DNA from 4 places in the Streptomyces sp. NBC_01520 genome. Region 1 is predicted to be linked to each of the others. Evidence: riboswitches for the same ligand, from Rfam matches in the RefSeq annotation. Region 1 holds a riboswitch; each other region holds the start of a gene.
What was found. Region 1 has a riboswitch for cyclic di-AMP ahead of OG524_RS19690 (M23 family metallopeptidase). Riboswitches for the same ligand answer to the same signal wherever they lie in the genome.
Positions count from the first base shown of each region.

Region 2: another riboswitch for cyclic di-AMP. It lies ahead of OG524_RS27485 (M23 family metallopeptidase); the one in region 1 lies ahead of OG524_RS19690 (M23 family metallopeptidase).
Region 3: another riboswitch for cyclic di-AMP. It lies ahead of OG524_RS28135 (transglycosylase SLT domain-containing protein); the one in region 1 lies ahead of OG524_RS19690 (M23 family metallopeptidase).
Region 4: another riboswitch for cyclic di-AMP. It lies ahead of OG524_RS32715 (peptidoglycan DD-metalloendopeptidase family protein); the one in region 1 lies ahead of OG524_RS19690 (M23 family metallopeptidase).

Region 1 covers NZ_CP109404.1:4,349,446-4,353,658, forward strand. The annotation lists gene OG524_RS19680 (MerR family transcriptional regulator) at 1-247, shown strand, start outside; gene OG524_RS19685 (PP2C family protein-serine/threonine phosphatase) at 380-1,537, shown strand; cyclic di-AMP (ydaO/yuaA leader) riboswitch at 1,772-1,924, shown strand; gene OG524_RS19690 (M23 family metallopeptidase) at 1,936-2,976, shown strand; gene OG524_RS19695 (PrsW family intramembrane metalloprotease) at 3,251-4,213, opposite strand, start outside.
Region 2 covers NZ_CP109404.1:6,037,733-6,041,945, forward strand. The annotation lists gene OG524_RS27475 (M16 family metallopeptidase) at 1-279, shown strand, start outside; gene OG524_RS27480 (M16 family metallopeptidase) at 306-1,688, shown strand; cyclic di-AMP (ydaO/yuaA leader) riboswitch at 1,882-2,050, shown strand; gene OG524_RS27485 (M23 family metallopeptidase) at 2,064-2,858, shown strand; gene OG524_RS27490 (GntR family transcriptional regulator) at 3,078-3,782, shown strand; gene OG524_RS27495 (HPr family phosphocarrier protein) at 3,963-4,213, opposite strand, start outside.
Region 3 covers NZ_CP109404.1:6,224,115-6,228,327, forward strand. The annotation lists gene OG524_RS28125 (SMI1/KNR4 family protein) at 676-1,302, shown strand; gene OG524_RS28130 (hypothetical protein) at 1,366-1,563, opposite strand; cyclic di-AMP (ydaO/yuaA leader) riboswitch at 2,015-2,200, shown strand; gene OG524_RS28135 (transglycosylase SLT domain-containing protein) at 2,205-3,086, shown strand; gene OG524_RS28140 (winged helix-turn-helix transcriptional regulator) at 3,257-3,664, opposite strand; gene OG524_RS28145 (NAD(P)H-binding protein) at 3,815-4,213, shown strand, end outside.
Region 4 covers NZ_CP109404.1:7,247,491-7,251,703, reverse strand. The annotation lists gene OG524_RS32730 (STM4011 family radical SAM protein) at 1-164, shown strand, start outside; gene OG524_RS32725 (GNAT family N-acetyltransferase) at 118-588, opposite strand; gene OG524_RS32720 (SGNH/GDSL hydrolase family protein) at 645-1,472, opposite strand; gene OG524_RS32715 (peptidoglycan DD-metalloendopeptidase family protein) at 1,681-2,625, opposite strand; cyclic di-AMP (ydaO/yuaA leader) riboswitch at 2,630-2,801, opposite strand; gene OG524_RS32710 (tyrosine-protein phosphatase) at 3,209-4,018, shown strand; gene OG524_RS32705 (DUF6126 family protein) at 4,124-4,213, opposite strand, start outside.

The DNA of each region.
Region 1 (4,213 bases):
GGACTACGGGGCGGCCAGGGAGGCCGGTCTGGACGCGGGCGGCGAGGAGGCGCAGGACATCGCGCGGCGCCACTGCGCGTGGCTCTCGGGCACCACGACGGTCACCCGGTCGTACGTGACCGGCCTCGCCGAGATGTATGTCGCCGATCCGCGCTTCGGGAAGAACTACGATCGGTACGGAGACGGCACCGCCGTCTTCGTACGGGATGCACTGACGATCTACGCGCAGCACCGGCTCTCCGGCTGACCTTCGGGGGACGGGGCTCCGGCGCGCTCCTCCCTTCGGCCGATGACGAGCCGCCGCACGCGCGGCTCCGTCCGGTCCGGGCGGATCGCGGTACCGTCCGCAGCCGTGGGCGGACCGGGCAGGAGTGCACAGGTGGGGAAGCGGGACAGCCGACGGGGCGGAGCCGGTGGAGGCATCGGTGCCCGGAGGTTCGTGCGTGCGCTGCCGGCCCTGATGATCGGGGGCGGGATCGTCTTCGACCTGGTGACTCCGGCCGCCGTGAGCGCCGTTCCGCTCTTCGCGGCGGCTCCGCTGATCGCCGCCCCGTTCTTCTCGCTGGCCAGCACGGTCCGTACCGGTGTGGCCGCGGTCCTGGCCGTTCTCGTGATCCGGCTCTCGGACGGTGCGGTCACCGAGGTCGTGCCGCTCACCGATCTGCTCACCGTGATCACGGTCTCCGTGCTCGCCCTGGCCATCAACGGCGTCGTACGGCGCAGCAACGAGCAGCTCGCTTCGGCCCGGGTCATCGCGGAGACCGCGATGCGCGCGGTGCTGCCCACCCCGGACGACCGGATCGGCGGGCTGCTGGTCGCGGCGCGGTACGAGGCGGCGCAGGCGGACGAGTTCGTCGGCGGCGACCTGTTCGCCGTCGCGGACACCCCGCACGGGGTGCGGCTGGTCGTCGGTGACGTCCGGGGCAAGGGGCTGGACGCCGTGGAGGCGGTGGCCGTGGTGATCGGGGCCTTCCGCGAGGCGGCCGAGCAGGAGCTGTCGCTGGAGGGTGTCGCGCAGCGGCTGGAGCGGGCGCTGGCGCGGGAAGGGAGCCGCCGGGGCGGGCTCGACTCCATGGAGGGGTTCGTCACCGTTGTGCTCGCCGAGATCCCGGCAGGTTCCGGCACGGTACGGATCGTCAACCGTGGTCATCCCGAGCCGATCCTGCTGCACGCGGACGGGGCGCTCCAGGTACTGGCGCCGACCGTGCCCGCGCTGCCCATCGGGATGGACCTGGGGGTGTGGCCGGACCGCTCGGACGAGTGGGAGCTGCCGGCCGGGTCGACGCTCCTGGCGTTCACGGACGGCCTCACCGAGGCGCGGGACGCGGGCGGGGTCTTCTACGATCCGGCCGCGCGGCTGCACGGCCGGATCTTCCCCGGGCCCGAGGAACTGCTCTCCGCGCTCACCGACGACGTACGCCTGCACACCGGGGGCCACTCGACCGACGACCTGGCGCTGCTCGCCGTCGGCCGGCCCGCGCGGGGACAGCCGGAGCGGCGGACGACGGTGAAGATCGTGGGGAGGGGCGAAGGATGACCCGTCGCGACCGTCCGTAGTCGATGCGTGCCGCTCCGCATAACATTTGACACACCGTCAGAAACTGATGACCGGACCGGGAATACTCAACTCGCCCGTTTGGTGCTGTTTCCTGCCCTAAAGTCCAGGCCGGAGTGACGAATGATCAGTCGGAACAGCTTGGAATCGGGCCCCGGTGTCTATTAACGTTCGATAACGCAGCGCGGTTGTCCCAGTCGTCGCAAGAGGCGGCACCGTGCGCGAGCGCCGAATTCCGCAAGGGAACCGGGGAACCACCTACATGGGGTGAATCGGGCGCCTGTGTCTCGTGAGAGGCGAAGGAGCCCGTAGGAGACCTTCCTGCTCCGAACCCGTCAGCTAACCCGGTAGGCGATAAGGAAGGAAAGGAGTGCGCCCACGTGGCGTCCAATCAGCCTGCCCCCGAGGCCCCGTCACCCTTCAGGACCGACACCGTCGGTGGCGAGGAGAGGACTTGGGAGGAATGGAATCCCACCGAGGAGTCCATACGTCCCGTGCGCGGCAGGCACCGCGTAGCCAAGCAGCGTGGTCTCGCCCGTAGCTCCACCGTCCTCGGCGTCGGCGTCATCGCGGCCGTCGGTGCGGGTGGCATGGCCACGGCGCAGAGCAAGCCGCCGGTCTCCATCTCCCTTCCCGATTCCATCGCGGACAATCTCCCCGACGCCAAGTCCCTTCCCGGCGTGAGCGCTTTCATGTCGGACGACTCCGACGCGGACACCGGGTCGGCCGCCGACGCCTCCCCGCTCACCACCGCCGGGATCACGGCCGCCGAGGCCGAGCAGGGCGCCACCGACGCCGGTGAGGCGCTGCGCGCCCGCATCCTCCAGCAGGCCGAGCAGCAGCAGGCCGGCGCCGCCGCCGAGGCCAAGGCCGCGGAGGAGAAAGCCGCCGCCGAGCAGGCAGCGGCCGAGGCCGCGAAGCAGCAGAGCAAGGCCGAGGCCGACGCCGCAGCCGAGAAGAAGGCGGCGGAAGAGGCGGCGAGGAAGAAGGCGGAGGCCGAGCGTCTCGCCAAGCTTGCCGCCAGCTACGCCCTCCCGACGTCCTCGTACACGATCACGACGACCTACGGCCAGGCCGGTTCGATGTGGTCCTCCGGCTACCACACGGGGCTGGACTTCGCGGCTCCGACGGGTACGCCGATCAAGGCCGTGCACAGCGGCACGGTGAAGTCGGCCGGCTGGTCGGGCTCCTACGGCTACCACACGGTCCTCGTGCTCGACGACGGTACCGAGGTCTCGTACTCCCACCAGTCCTCGATGGACGTCACCGCCGGCCAGAAGGTCAGCACGGGCGACACCATCGGCCGCGTGGGCTCCACCGGGAATTCGACCGGTCCCCACCTCCACCTGGAGGTCCACACCGCGGGCGGTTCGGCCGTCGACCCGATGAGCTGGCTGCGCGGCAAGGGCCTGACGGTCTGAGCCCCCGCACCCGTACGGCGGGTCCGATCCGCGTACGTGGCGCCTCCGTTCGGCGCACCTGAACCCCGGCAGCCCTGACGCACACCCCCCGACGTCAGGGCTGCCGGTCCGCGTCGTGGGGCCCGCCCGGCCCGCCGTGGGCCTGCGGAACAGTTGCCCCGGCTGACCGGGCAGCAGCTGGCGGAGCTCACCGAGGCGTCCGCCTGACATCTGGCGCGCGTGGCCGCCGAGGCCGTCAGCGGTTCCGGCCCCGCTGTCGACCACCGCCTGGCCGCTAGCCGGGCGGTACGGGCCCTTCGCCGGTGCCCGGCTGCCGCGTACCCGGTTGGAGATACGGGTTGTAGCCGCCGTAGTGCCGGTGCGGCGCCGGGATCCGCTGCTGCGGATACGGCACGCCGTAGGCGACCTGACGGGGGAACGGGGGCGGCGGCACACGGTGCGCGCGGAGGCGGCCCGTCGCGTGGGCCGCGTACGTCAGGGCCGGGCCCGCGATATCCCGGCGCTGCCACAGGTGGGCCAGCAGCTCCTGCTCCCGTACGGCGAAGTCCGGTCCCGCCCCGTCGCGGCGGGCCCGGTGACGCAGCACGGCCAGTGAGGTCGCGAACGACTCGTACTCCGCGACCGCGCGGGCCGCGGCCCTGCCCCGGGCCCGGTCCGGGTGGCTGTTCCAGTGCCTGGCCATGTCGCGGGCCACGCCCCGCGCCCGCATGGAGGCCAGCGCGAGCGGCTCGGCCGGAGTCAGCCAGCCGGCCGACGCGTAGACGGGGAGCTCGGCGGAGAGCGTACGCAGCTCCCGCTGGCGCGACCAGATGGCCAGCCAGGTCACCAGGCCGAGGGACGGCACCATGAACGCCCCGTACACCGCGTAGAAGCCGTACGGTCCGAAGGCCGACGAGCCGTTCCACAGGGCGTGCATCCCCATGGCGAGGACGAGCCCGAGCAGTGGCAGGACGATCCGGCGCACCCGGTGGCGCTGTCCGCCGAGCGCGGCGATGCCGAAACCGATGCCGGTGAGCACCGTGAACAACGGGTGTGCGAACGGGGACATCACCACCCGTACGAAGAACGTCCCGGCCGTCACCGAGGCGAGGCCCGTGGTCCCCAACTGCTGGTCCTCACCGAAGGCGTTGCCGAGATAGAGGATGTTCTCGGTGAAGGCGAAGCCCGTCGCGGTGAATCCGGCGACCACGATGCCGTCGACGACACCGCCGAACTCCCGTCTGCGGAACAGGAAGAT
Region 2 (4,213 bases), 1.7 Mb from region 1:
GAAATGGAACGGGCACAGGCCCAGTTGGAGCGGGAGTGGCTGGACCGGCTCGGTACGGTCGCGGGCCGCGCCGACGAACTGTGCCGGTACGCCGTGCTGTTCGGTGACCCGCAGCTCGCCCTGACCGCGGTGGGGCGGGTGCTCGACGTCACCGCCCAGGAGGTCCAGGAGGCCGCCCGGGCGCATCTGCGTCCCGACAACCGTGCCGTCCTGGTGTACGAGCCGGTCGACGCCGACGAGACGGACGGCACCGACGCGCCCGAGGGGGCCGACAAGTGAGCGACGCCGCCGTGACTGGAGTAGCGATGGAGTACCACCCGCAGCCGACCGCAGGCGAGGCCAGGCCCTGGGCCTTCCCCGCGCCCGAGCGCGGCGCTCTGCCCAACGGCCTGACCGTCCTGCGCTGCCACCGCCCCGGCCAGCAGGTCGTCGCCGTGGAGATCTTCCTGGACGCCCCCCTGGACACCGAGCCCGAGGGCCTGGACGGCGTGGCCACGATCATGGCGCGTGCGCTGTCCGAGGGAACGGACAAGCGCTCCGCCGAGGAGTTCGCCGCCGAGCTGGAGCGCTGCGGTGCCACGCTCGACGCGCACGCCGACCACCCGGGTGTCCGGGTCTCCCTGGAGGTCCCGGTCTCCCGGCTGGCCAAGGCGCTCGGCCTGGTCGCCGAGGCGCTGCGGGCCCCGGCCTTCACCGAGAGCGAGGTGGAGCGCCTGGTGGGCAACCGGCTCGACGAGATCCCGCACGAGCAGGCCAACCCGGCCCGCCGCGCCGCCAAGCAGCTCTCCAAGGAGCTCTTCCCCGAGACGGCGCGGATGTCGCGACCGCGCCAGGGGACCGAGGAGACGGTGCGCCGCATCGACGCCGCGGCCGTACGTGCCTTCTACGACGCGCATGTCCGCCCGTCCACCGCGACGGCCGTGATCGTCGGTGACCTCACCGGGGTCGACCTGGACGAGCTGCTCGCCGACACCGTCGGTGACTGGTCGGGCAACGCCGCCGTGTCCCGCCCGGTACCGCCCATCACCGCGGACGACACCGGTCGTGTGGTCATCGTCGACCGTCCGGGAGCCGTACAGACCCAGCTGCTGATCGGCCGGATCGGCGCCGACCGGCACGACAGTGTGTGGCCCGCCCAGGTCCTCGGCACGTACTGCCTGGGAGGCACCCTCACCTCCCGGCTGGACCGGGTGCTGCGCGAGGAGAAGGGCTACACCTACGGGGTCCGCGCCTTCGGGCAGGTGCTGCGCTCGACCGCACCCGGATCGGCCTCCGGGGCGACCGGTGCCGCGATGCTCGCCATCAGCGGTTCCGTGGACACGGAGTCCACCGGACCCGCGCTGGACGACCTCTGGAAGGTCCTGCGCACCCTGGCGGCCGAGGGGCTCACGGACGCCGAGCGCGAGACCGCCGTGCAGAACCTCGTGGGCGTCGCTCCGCTGAAGTTCGAGACGGCCGCCTCCGTCGCCGGCACCCTGGCCGACCAGATGGAGCAGCACCTCCCGGACGACTACCAGGCCCAGCTGTACGCCCGCCTGGCCGAGACCGGCACGGTGGAGGCCACCGCCGCGGTGGTCAACGCCTTCCCCGTCGACCGGCTGGTCACCGTCCTCGTCGGGGACGCCGCACAGATCGCGGACCCCGTCAGGGCGCTCGGCATCGGCGAGGTGTCGGTCGTCAGCGGCTGACCTATCGGAGCAGATCCGGACCCCGGTGAGGACGTTCTCGCCGGGGTCCTCCTATTTGTCCGTGTTCGCGTGGAATATCGCCCGATCTGTTGTGGGATGTGCGACAAAAGGCCTGATCCGTTTGGCGTCGGAAAGCTGCCCGGCCTAGCGTCGGCCCGGCTGTCCGCCAGACATATGCCGCGTCCGCGGCGCCGGACAGTCATCGCCGAGTCCCCGTCAGGCGCGAGCCTGGGGAGCCGGGGACCCACGAAGTCCCTGGGGTGAATCGGATGCCTGCGCCCCCGCACGGGGCGGAGGAGTCCGTAGGAGACCTTCCTGCTCCGAACCCGTCAGCTAACCCGGTAGGCGAGAAGGAAGGAAAGGACCAGCCCCTCCATGGCGTTCACCCGTGCCACCGGGAAGCACCGTGCCCCGAGCCGCCTGACGCGCAGGAGCGCCCAGGTCGCCGGCATCGCGGCTCTGGCCACCACCGGCGTCATCGGCGGTGTGTCCTCCCCGGCCCTCGCCGCGGACTCCGAGGCCCCCACCGCGGGCAGCACCGGCCTGACCCAGGCCGTCGCGATCGACTCCACCCTCGCCGACCAGATCGCCGCCCAGGCGAAGGCCCAGCAGCACCAGGCCGACCTCGCCGCCAAGGCCGAAGCGAAGGCGAAGGCGGCAGCCAGGGCGAAGGCCGAGGCCGAGCGCAAGGCCGAAGCCCGTGCGGCCGAGGCCCGTGAGGCCAAGGCGCGCGCCGCCCGCGCGGCCGAGCGAGCCCGGCTGAACGCCTTCCACCTCCCGGTTGCCGGCTCCCAGGTGACCACCGGCTACAAGTCCGGCGGCGCCCTCTGGTCCTCCGGCAGCCACTCCGGCGTGGACTTCCGGGCCGCGTCCGGCAGTTCCGTCGTCGCGGTGGGCGCCGGCACGGTCGTCGAGGCCGGCTGGGGCGGGGCGTACGGCAACAACATCGTGCTCCGGATGACGGACGGCACGTACACCCAGTACGGCCACCTCTCGTCGATCGGCGTCTCGGTCGGTCAGAGCGTCACGTCCGGCCAGCAGATAGGCCTGTCCGGCTCGACCGGCAACTCCACCGGACCGCACCTGCACTTCGAGGCGCGGACCACCCCCGAGTACGGCTCCGACATGGACCCCGTCGCCTACCTCCGCGCGCACGGCGTCCAGGTCTGACCCCGCCTCGCCCCGCAGCGACGACGAAGGCCCCGGCACCCGCCGGGGCCTTCGTCGTACCACCGGGGGAGGCGCGCCGAAGCTCCGCGGAAGTGATTTCCGGTCAGAAGATATGCATGGATTTTGCTCTGCCGTCGGAAATTCCGACGGATTGCAATAGAGTCACAGAACAGGCGTCGATCGGCCGCGTTTCGCGGGGATTAAGGCGGAGGTTCGGACATGCGCATTCCCGCGCATTCGGTATGCACGGCAATCCGTGACGACATCGTCTCCGGTGGCTTCGAGCGTGGTAGCCGCCTCACCGAAGAGGTGCTCGCGCGTCGCTACGGGGTTTCCCGTGTCCCGGTACGCGAGGCACTGCGCACCCTGGAGTCCGAGGGGTTCGTCGTCACCCGTCGGCATGCCGGGGCCTGCGTCGCCGAGCCCACGGAGCAGGAGGCCGCCGACCTCCTGGAGATGCGGATGCTCCTGGAGCCGCTGGGTGCCGCACGCGCCGCGCAGCGCCGCACGGAGGCACACCTCAAGGTGCTCCGCGGCCTGGTCAGGCTGGGGCAGGAGCGCGTGCGCCGGGGTGAGGGGGAGGATCTGCGCTCCCTCGGCGGCTGGTTCCACGAGACACTTGCCCAGGCTTCGGGCAGCCCGGCGCTGATCGCGCTGCTCACCCAGCTCCGGCACAAGATCGCCTGGATGTACGTGGTCGATCAGCCGGGCCGCCCTGCCGACTCCTGGGCCGAGCACGGTGCCCTCGTGGACGCCGTGGCACGCGGCGACGCGGAACGGGCCAGGACGATCGCCGCCCAGCACGCGGAGCGCGCCACGGCCGCACACCGGCTGCGCCGCACGGACCGGCCGGGGAACGCGGCGGGTCCGTCCCGGGTGAGGGCTTCGCAACACGCCGTAAACACCGCGGGCGTCCGCCATTAACAATTGCACCGTATACAAAGAAGGTAATTGTCGAGGGGCTTTCTTTTTGCTGCCCTAATTCGGGTCGGCCGGGCATTTTCCCCGCTGGCCCGCCCGTCCTTGCGTGAACAGAAAAGCCGCGGTACCCCGAGGGGTACCGCGGCTTTGCCGCAGAAAGAATTCCGGCACGGGCCGGCCGGTTCAGACGGTCTCCGGAAGCTCCTCGAGCCCTTCGGCGACCAGCTTCGCCAGACGGTCCAGGGCGGCCTCCGAGTTGTCCGCCTCGGACGCGAGCACGATCTCCTCGCCACCCTGCGCGCCCAGGCCGAGCACCGCGAGCATGGACGCGGCGTTCACCGGGGAGCCATCGGCCCTGGCGATCGTCACGGGCACGCCGGAGGCCGTGGCGGCACGGACGAAGATGGAAGCGGGGCGGGCGTGCAGGCCCTCGG
Region 3 (4,213 bases), 1.9 Mb from region 1:
TCCTCCGCGACGGCCGTCGGGACCCGGCCCCGGGACCGCCGACCACCGTGAAGGCACCGCGCCGCCGGGGCGGCCGACGCGGCGCGGAGCCGGGCGGCACACCTCCTGGGGGCCGCCCGCCGCTGTCCCGGCCCGTCGGCCACCCGCCCCGGGAAGCCCTGCACGCCGAGTCCCGGGGCGTCCGGGTGACATGGCGACCGATCCTGAGCCCGCGCACCCGTCCCCGGTCCGTGCCGCACCGCATCGGGCCGGGAGCCGATCTCCGACGTCTTCGCCACGGGGCCTCCGCGGGAGGGCGCAGCTGGGCCGCGGGCGGCCCCTCGGCGACACCCTGGTGCCGCGATCCGGCCTCCTGAGGCCCTACCGCTCGTCGTCGCGGGGGAGGTGTGCCCGAGGCGCGGATCGCCGCCACCGCGCACCGTACGGGTCTGGAGCCCGGCCGTGTCACCGGAAGTCGGCCCGGGGCACCGCCACGTGCGCCCTCGCACCTCCCGCCGCCGCCGGACCGGTCCGGTGGGTGTGATGTTCGGGGCACGCCTGTCGCTGGGCCTGAGGGAGGAGCAGGTCCTCCCTCAGGACAGACGGGGAGTCGCAGGTGAGGGGACGGAGCGTGTGCAGCCGGATTCCGGTGCCCGGACGCGCGTTACGCGGCGTACGCGCGCGAGGGGGCGGCCGGTGATCCCCCGGCCCATCGAGGCACTGGAGCGGCTGCTGCCGACGACGTACGGCATCGACGAGCAGGTTGACTGGGCCGTGGCGGAAGCGCGGTGGGGCGCCTCCTTCCCCGCCGACTACAAGGCCTTCATGGGCGCCTACGGGGAGGGGTCCGTCGACGACGCGATCGCCGTGCACCGACCACTGCCCGCCGACACTCCCGACGGGTGCCGCCCGGCCGATGCCATGGCCGACGGGACCGGTGCCGTCCGCGAGGTGTGGCGGGCGGAGGCCGACGAGATCTGGGCCGATCCGGCCGGGCCGGACATGATGCTCGATCCCGGTGCGCTGCTCGCCTGGGGAACGACCACCGAGTCGGACATCCTGTGCTGGCTGACGACGGACGAGGACCCCGACTGCTGGCCCGTGGTGGTCTGCGGCAGGCACACCGTGCCGACCTTCGCGTTGTACCGCTTCGGGATGGCCGAGTTCCTCCGCAGGCTGCTGGCCGGCGGCTTCGACTCCGTGCCCCTCAGCGTGGACAGGGTGAGGAGGCGGAAGTCGCACGCTTTCGTGAGCCTGGTCGTCCAGCGGGCCCGCCGCAGGGCCGGCCTCGACCCCTGGACAGGCGAACTGCCGGGCGGCTGAGGCACCCGGCACCACGGCACCGGGCCGCGGTGCCGTACGGGGCCTGTGTGCCGCGTGCCGGGCTCAGTGCGGCCTCCAGGTGAGCTTGCCGCCGCCCACCCACCGGACCGCCGCCGGGTCGTCGAGGTCGTGGACCGTGATGCCGGCCGCCCGCGCCGCGAACAGCACGTCCGTCATCGAGGTCGCCCGGCCGGCCGTCTCCCCGTCGATCTGCAGGATGCGGAAGGGCGGATCACCGGCCTGGACGGGCAGGACGGTGATCCGCGGGTTCGTGGGGTCCTGCGGGTCCGTGGAGCTCTGAGCGTTCCGTGGGTTCCGGGGGCTCTCGGGGTCGGGGTGCGCGCTGTCGGCCATGCGCTGATCGATTCCACGCGGCTGCCACCGGTATGCCCGGAAGCGCGCCGGTGGGCCGTATGCCCGAGTTAGGGCGTTATTGGGGATTCGCCCCGTAATCCATAAAAGGCCATTTCGTGCGACCCGTGAGGTTCCAGCGGAGTGCAAATCACCCTTTTCGGACCTCGTGACCAGAGTCACTCCCGCGCGTCCCGGACGCATCGACATGTCGACCGGTTCCCTTGTGCGCCACGAAGGTTGGCTTCGCGGGTGTGGGGCGGATTACATGAATTCCTGTGAATCGATCTTGCGGATGAATTGTGATCACCAATTCGGGGCTTGTTCCTTTCGCTATTTCTCGCCTACGGTCACCCTCACTCCGGATGGAACGCCGAATCCTGCCGCCGTCCGGGAACCCGACCACATCTCGTACGGCAGGAGCGGGGGACCCAGGTAAGCGCCGATCCGGCATCCGGAGCGGCTCGGGGTGAAGTCGCATTCACGTGCGGCCGGGCATCTCCAGCCCGAACCCGACAGCTCACTTCGCAGGCGGCGGAGAGGAATTCACCATGCCCGGAATGGGTAAGCACCGTAGTTCCAGGACCAGTTCGCTGACCCGCGGCATCATCGCCGTGAGCACGGGCGGAGCTGCTCTCGCCCTCCCCGTGATCGGCGCGACCGGAGCCTTCGCCGCCCCGGCGCAGCCGGTCGCCGTCGAAAAGGCGGCCACGTCGACTGCCGTGTCCGGCAAGGCGATTGCCGCACAGAAGTCCGCGCCCGTCACCTATTCCGTGATCATTGGCGATTCCCTTTCCAAGATCGCGCGTCAGCATTCCGTCGACGGCGGCTGGAAGGCGCTGTACGACGACAACCGAAAGGCTGTCGGCACAAACCCCGACCTCATTCACGCCGGTCTGAAGCTGACGATCGGCGCGAAGGCCGAGAGCAAGCCGGCGGAGAAGGCCGGAACGGCGGACAAGGCCGAATCCGAGACGTCCGGTTCCGCCGGCCGTGCCGAGCAGGGCGCCGACCGTGCCGATCGCTCGGACCGCACCGACACCGCGCTCGCCGCGCAGGGTGCGCCCGCTGCGGAGCCCGCGGCCGCTCCCGCCGCCGCGCCGGCCACGTACACGAACGACCTCGACGGCTGGATCAAGGAGTCGCTGGCGGTCATGGCCGAGCACGGCATCCCCGGCAGCTACGACGGCATCCACCGCAACATCATGCGTGAGTCCTCGGGCAACCCGATGGCCATCAACAACTGGGACTCGAACGCCGCCGCGGGCATCCCGTCCAAGGGTCTGCTGCAGGTGATCGACCCGACCTTCCAGGCCTACCACGTGCCCGGTACGTCGACGGACAGCTACGACCCGGTCGCCAACATCACGGCCGCGTGCAACTACGCCGCCGACCGGTACGGCTCGATCGACAACGTGTTCGGCGCCTACTGAGACATCACCGTGTGACAGCGGAGCACGGCCGACGGGTGGTGCGGGTTCGGAAGAACCCGCACCACCCGTCGGCCGTTTCCGGCGTGGTGGCGGTCAGTCACCGACGTGGGGCACGAGCTTGCCGCGGGTGCGGTCCGACGAGCCGGCAGGGCCTCGGCCGCCTTCTCGCGCTACCGGGTCGGGGCGGCGTCGTAGTCGTGCCGGGACCGCTCCACCTCGCCCAGGTTGGCGGTGGCCCATTCCGAGAGGCGGGCGAACAGCGGCGCGAGACTGCGGCCGAGCTCACTGATCTCGTACTCGACCCGGGGCGGGATCTCCGCGTGATACGTGCGCACGACCAGGCCGTCGCGCTCCAGCTGCCGCAGCCGTTGGGTGAGCACCTTCGGGGTGATCCGGGCGATGCGCCGCTCCAGCTCGCCGAACCGCTGGCGGCCGTGGGCGTGCAGGGTCCACAGGATCGGTGTCGTCCACCGGCTGAACACGATGTCCACGACCGGGGAGATGGGGCAGGCCTGCTCGGGATCGTCCTGGGCGTGGCCTGCCGTCGCGGAGGCCGTGGGGGCTGCCGGATCGGCCATGCGAGTTCCCTTCGGCACAGTCACTTTCCTGTAGGTACCTACTATATCGGCGGTGTTAGCGTCCCCGGGTCGGAGCGGGGGACACCCTCCCTGCGACGTTCCCGCCCGTGTCGGCGGGGGCAACCACGCGGTGTGACAGGGGAGTTGTTCATGATCGTCGTAACGGGTGCAACGGGGAACGTCGGCCGGCCGCTCGTACGGGCTCTGGCCGGGGCGGGCGAGTGGGTGACAGCGGTGTCCCGAGGGGTGCCGGACGCGGCCCTTCCGGACGGTGTCCGCCACCGGCGGGCGGACCTCACCGAGCCGGAGGGCCTGCGTGACGTGTTCGACGGCGCCGACGCGCTGTTCCTGCACGACACCGGAGCGGGCGCGTATCTGGTCGGGCCGCAGGAGATCGTCGGGGTCGCGAAGGCCGCCGGGATCGGCCGGATCGTGCTGCTGTCCTCCCAGGGGGTCGTCACCAGGCCGGAGTCGGCCTCCCACGGAGGTACGGGGCAGTCCTTCGAGGACGCGGTCCGGGGGTCGGGGGCACGGTGGACGATCCTGCGG
Region 4 (4,213 bases), 2.9 Mb from region 1:
ACGTGCACCTGGAGACACTGCCCCTGTACGACATCTTCGCGGGCGGTGTCCTGGAGCGGATACCTGCCCGCCCGCAGACCGTACCCGCCCGCGGGCAGGCCCTCACGCTGTCACCGGTCAGGCTCGCGGAGGGGCGCCCGGACCTGCCGGACGTCGCACCATGAAGACGTCGACCGGGTCCTGGGCCTCCACGACGAATCCGTGACGCTCGTAGATCCGGCGGGCGGCGCTGCCGCGCAGGACGTTCAGCCGCACGGTCACACCCTCCCGGTCGGTGTCCGCGAGCACCGTGCGCAGCACGGCTGATCCGAGCCCCCGGCCCTGGTGGTGCGGGGCCAGGTAGAAGTGCTCCAGCAGCTTCCCGTCGTCGTCGGGCCGGACGGTGACGCATCCCGCGAACTCACCGCCGGCCAGGACGAGGGAGGTGTGGCGGGTGGAGAACGAGTCCCGCAGCCGCTGCCGCACCCGGTGCTCGTCGTAGCGGCCGAGGCGTTCCAGGTCCGCGCGCATGACGACGGCCCGCAGCTCCGCGACCGCCTCGACGTCCGTGGCCCGCGCGGCGCGCAGCACCCACTCCGCGCCGGGCAGGGGCGACGGGCCGGTCCGTACGGAGGCCGCCGGGACCGCACCGTCCGTCAGGGGGCTCACAACGGGAGCAGGTCGGGGCGCTTGGCCTCGACGTGGTCGCCGGAGGACTCGCCGCGCAGACGTCGTCCGATCCACGGCACGAGATACTCACGCGCCCAGTGGATGTCGTCGCGCCGCACCTCGAGTGTCCCGCGCTGTGCCTGTGGCGGCCACGTCTGGTCGGGGTCGGCCGGTACCTCGAGTCCCAGGACCTGGGCGGCGCGCAGCGCGACCCTGGTGTGGCCCTCGGGCGACAGGTGCAGCCGGTCGTCGTCCCAGGCGCGGCGGTCCTGCACGGAGCGCAGCGACCACAGGTCCAGGACCGGGCAGTCGTAGCGGTCGGCGATGGACCGGACATGGGCGGTGTACGTGGCGATCTTGCCGCGCAGGTGCCGGAGTACGGGGACGTGACGGGTGTCGAAGCCGGTGGTGACCATGACGGTGCCGACCGCCTGCGTCAGTTCGGCGACCGCGCGCTCGAAGCGTTCCGCCACGTCGTCAGGGTCGGAGCCGGGCCGGATGATGTCGTTGCCGCCCGCGCAGAAGCTCACCAGATCCGGTGCCAGCTCCTTGGCGCGGGGGACCTGCTCCTCGACTACCTGGTCGAGGAGGCGTCCGCGTACGGCGAGATTGGCGTACCGGAAGTTCCCGTGCGGGCCGTCCGTGGGACCTGCCGCCGCTCCGGGGACCGGGAGCTGGTCCGCGAGGAGGACCGCGAACCGGTCCGCCCAGCCGAGGAGCCTCCCGTCGGGGCCGGGGTCCCCGACGCCTTCGGTGAAGCTGTCGCCGATCGCTGCGTACGACCCGATGATGCCTCGTTGTGTGTTTCTCGAATCGTCTGCCACAAGGGCATATCCTGCACCTTCGAATGTGACCTACGCGACCGTAATAAGGGGTTGACGGGTGGTGAGAAAGACCACCCGGTCAGGTTTTGGTAAAGCCGGAATAAGAAGAGGGGCGGTGCACCGCCGCGCACCGCACCGCCCCTCTTCTTCGCGTCATTCGGGGACGCTCACCTGAAGTCGCTCACCCGAAGGTGTCGGACGGAGCCGCTCAGATGGAGACGCCGTGCGAGCGCAGGTACGCGATCGGGTCGACGTCGGAGCCGTAGCTCGGGCCGGTGCGGACCTCGAAGTGGAGGTGCGGGCCGGTGGAGTTGCCGGTGGAGCCGGAGAGGCCGATCTGCTGGCCGCCGGTGACGGTCTGGCCGGCGGAGACACCGAGCGAGGACAGGTGGGCGTACTGGGAGTACATGCCGTCGCTGTGCTGGATGACGACCTCGTTGCCGTACGAACCGCTCCACCCGGCGGAGACCACGGTGCCGGGGCCGATGGACCGGACGCCGGTGCCGGAGGCGGCCTGGAAGTCGGAGCCCGTGTGGTAGCCGCTGGACCAGCTGGCGCCGGAGGCACGGTACTGGGTGGTGACGTTGGCGTCGGCGACCGGGGCGGCCCAGCCGGAGCTGTTGCCCTCGGAAGCGGCGGCGGAGTCGGAGGTGTCGGCGGTGTCGGTCGCCGTCGCGGCCTTCTCGACCGGGGCGGCGGCCTTGGGCGCCGACTCGGCCTTCGAGGAGGTCGCCTCGGACGGCGCGGCCTTGGGCGCGGACTGCGCGGCCGAACCGGACGCCTTGGCACCGAGGGTCAGCTTCATGCCCGGGAAGATCAGGCTCGGGTTGTCGCCGACGACGTCGCGGTTGTCCTTGTACAGCTTCTCCCAGCCGCCCTTGAGCTTCTGGTCGGCCGCTATCTTCGACAGGTAGTCGCCGGAGACCACGGAATAGGTCTTCGGGGCGCTCTTCTTCTTCGCCACGGAGGCGGCGGGCGCGCCGTGGGCGGCGCTCGCGGCGGACTTGGCGGCAGGCGCGGCCTGCTCCGCAGCATGGGCGCCGGTGGCGCCGATCAGCGGAAGGGCGAGAACGGCGCCGCCGGTCCCGGCGGCGAGGACGCCTCGGGTGATCGGGCCGGTCTTCGTACGACGGTGCTTACCCTTTGCGGGCATGGGGAATTCCTCTCCGGCGCCTACGAGGTGAGCTGTCGGGTGCGGACTGGAGATGCCCGGCCGCGCTGGACGCGGCTTGACCCCGAGCCGTTCCGGATCCCTCCGGTCGGCGGCTTACCTGGTTCCCCCGCTCCTGCCACACGTTGGTCGGTGCGGATTCCGGGCGGCGGCAGGATTAGGCGTTCCGTCCGGATTGACCGTGACCGTAAGCGAGCCAGGACGCCGGGAACAAGCCGTCGGTTGCGAACCGGAATCCGCTCTTCATTTCCCGCCGAGAATTACGGTCACACTCCGTGGATTACGGATCTTGCCTTTCCGCGCGGCGTCCGGAATACCCGTCCACGGTTCCGCCACACACCGTCACGGATATGATCCCGCTCACCTACCAAGCCCCATCTCCCATACAAGCGGGGCATGTTCTGCTAAATGCACCAATACGGACATTGCTCGATTTCATCCTCTTCCGCGCCGCCTCGAAAACAGGACGGCGACCGAGACGGTTGCCCGATGAACGCATGTCGTATCGTCGCGAGCGTGGCCTCGTCGGCGAGCCGCGCCGACGCCAGACACTCCAGGAGTCCTTGTGACGCAGCTGCCAGAGGTTCCGTCGACCGACACCGAGCTGACCGGTGTCCGTAATTTCCGCGATGTGGGCGGACTCCCGACCGCGGACGGCGGGAAGGTCCGGCACGGGCGCCTCTACCGCAGCGGACACCTGGCGCACGCCACCGAGGCGGACGCGGCCTTCCTCACCGGCCTCGGCCTGCACACGGTCTTCGACTTCCGCAACGCGGCGGACCACAAGCTCGACGGTCATGACGTGGAACTGCCCGGCGTCCGGAATGTCAGCATTCCACTCTCCGACCCGGCCGACGGCGCCGAGTTCTGGCGGCTCGTGCGTGACGGGAACATCCAGCAGCTGCGATCGATCCTCGCCGACGGCAGGGGGACGGACCGCATGATCGCCTCGTACCGGTCGATCATCAGGGACCGCACGGCCGAGCACAGCCGGGTGCTGCACGCACTGGCCGAGGACAGCGTGCCCGCGCTGATGCACTGCGCCGCGGGCAAGGACCGGGCCGGCCTGTCGATCGCGATCTCACTGCTGGCCGTCGGTGTCGAGAAGGAGGCCATCGAGGCCGACTACCTGAAGTCCAACGACGCGCACCGCCGCTACAAGGTGCGGCGCAGCGACACCTCTTCGGCGGGGATGTCGGACGAGGTGATGGAACTGCTCAATCCGCTGTTCGGCGCGCACTCCGACTACCTCGACGCCGCGTTCACGGCGATCGAGGAGACCTGGGGCAACACGGACCGCTACCTCACGGAGGGCCTGAAGCTGACCCCCGCGACCCGCGAGAAGCTGCGCGAGCGCCTGGTCGAGGGCGCATAGGACCGACCCGGGGGCGGCCGGCCCCATGCGGACCGACCCGGGGGCGGCCGGCCCCATGCGGACCGGCCCGGGGGCGGCCGGCCCTCGCCCGTCGCGCCGGATGGGTCAGCCTTTACCCGCCACGGTGAACAGGATGAAGAGGAAGGCCGCGACGACGTGTCCGGCCACCAGGTAGGCGAAGAGCCGGATGACCAC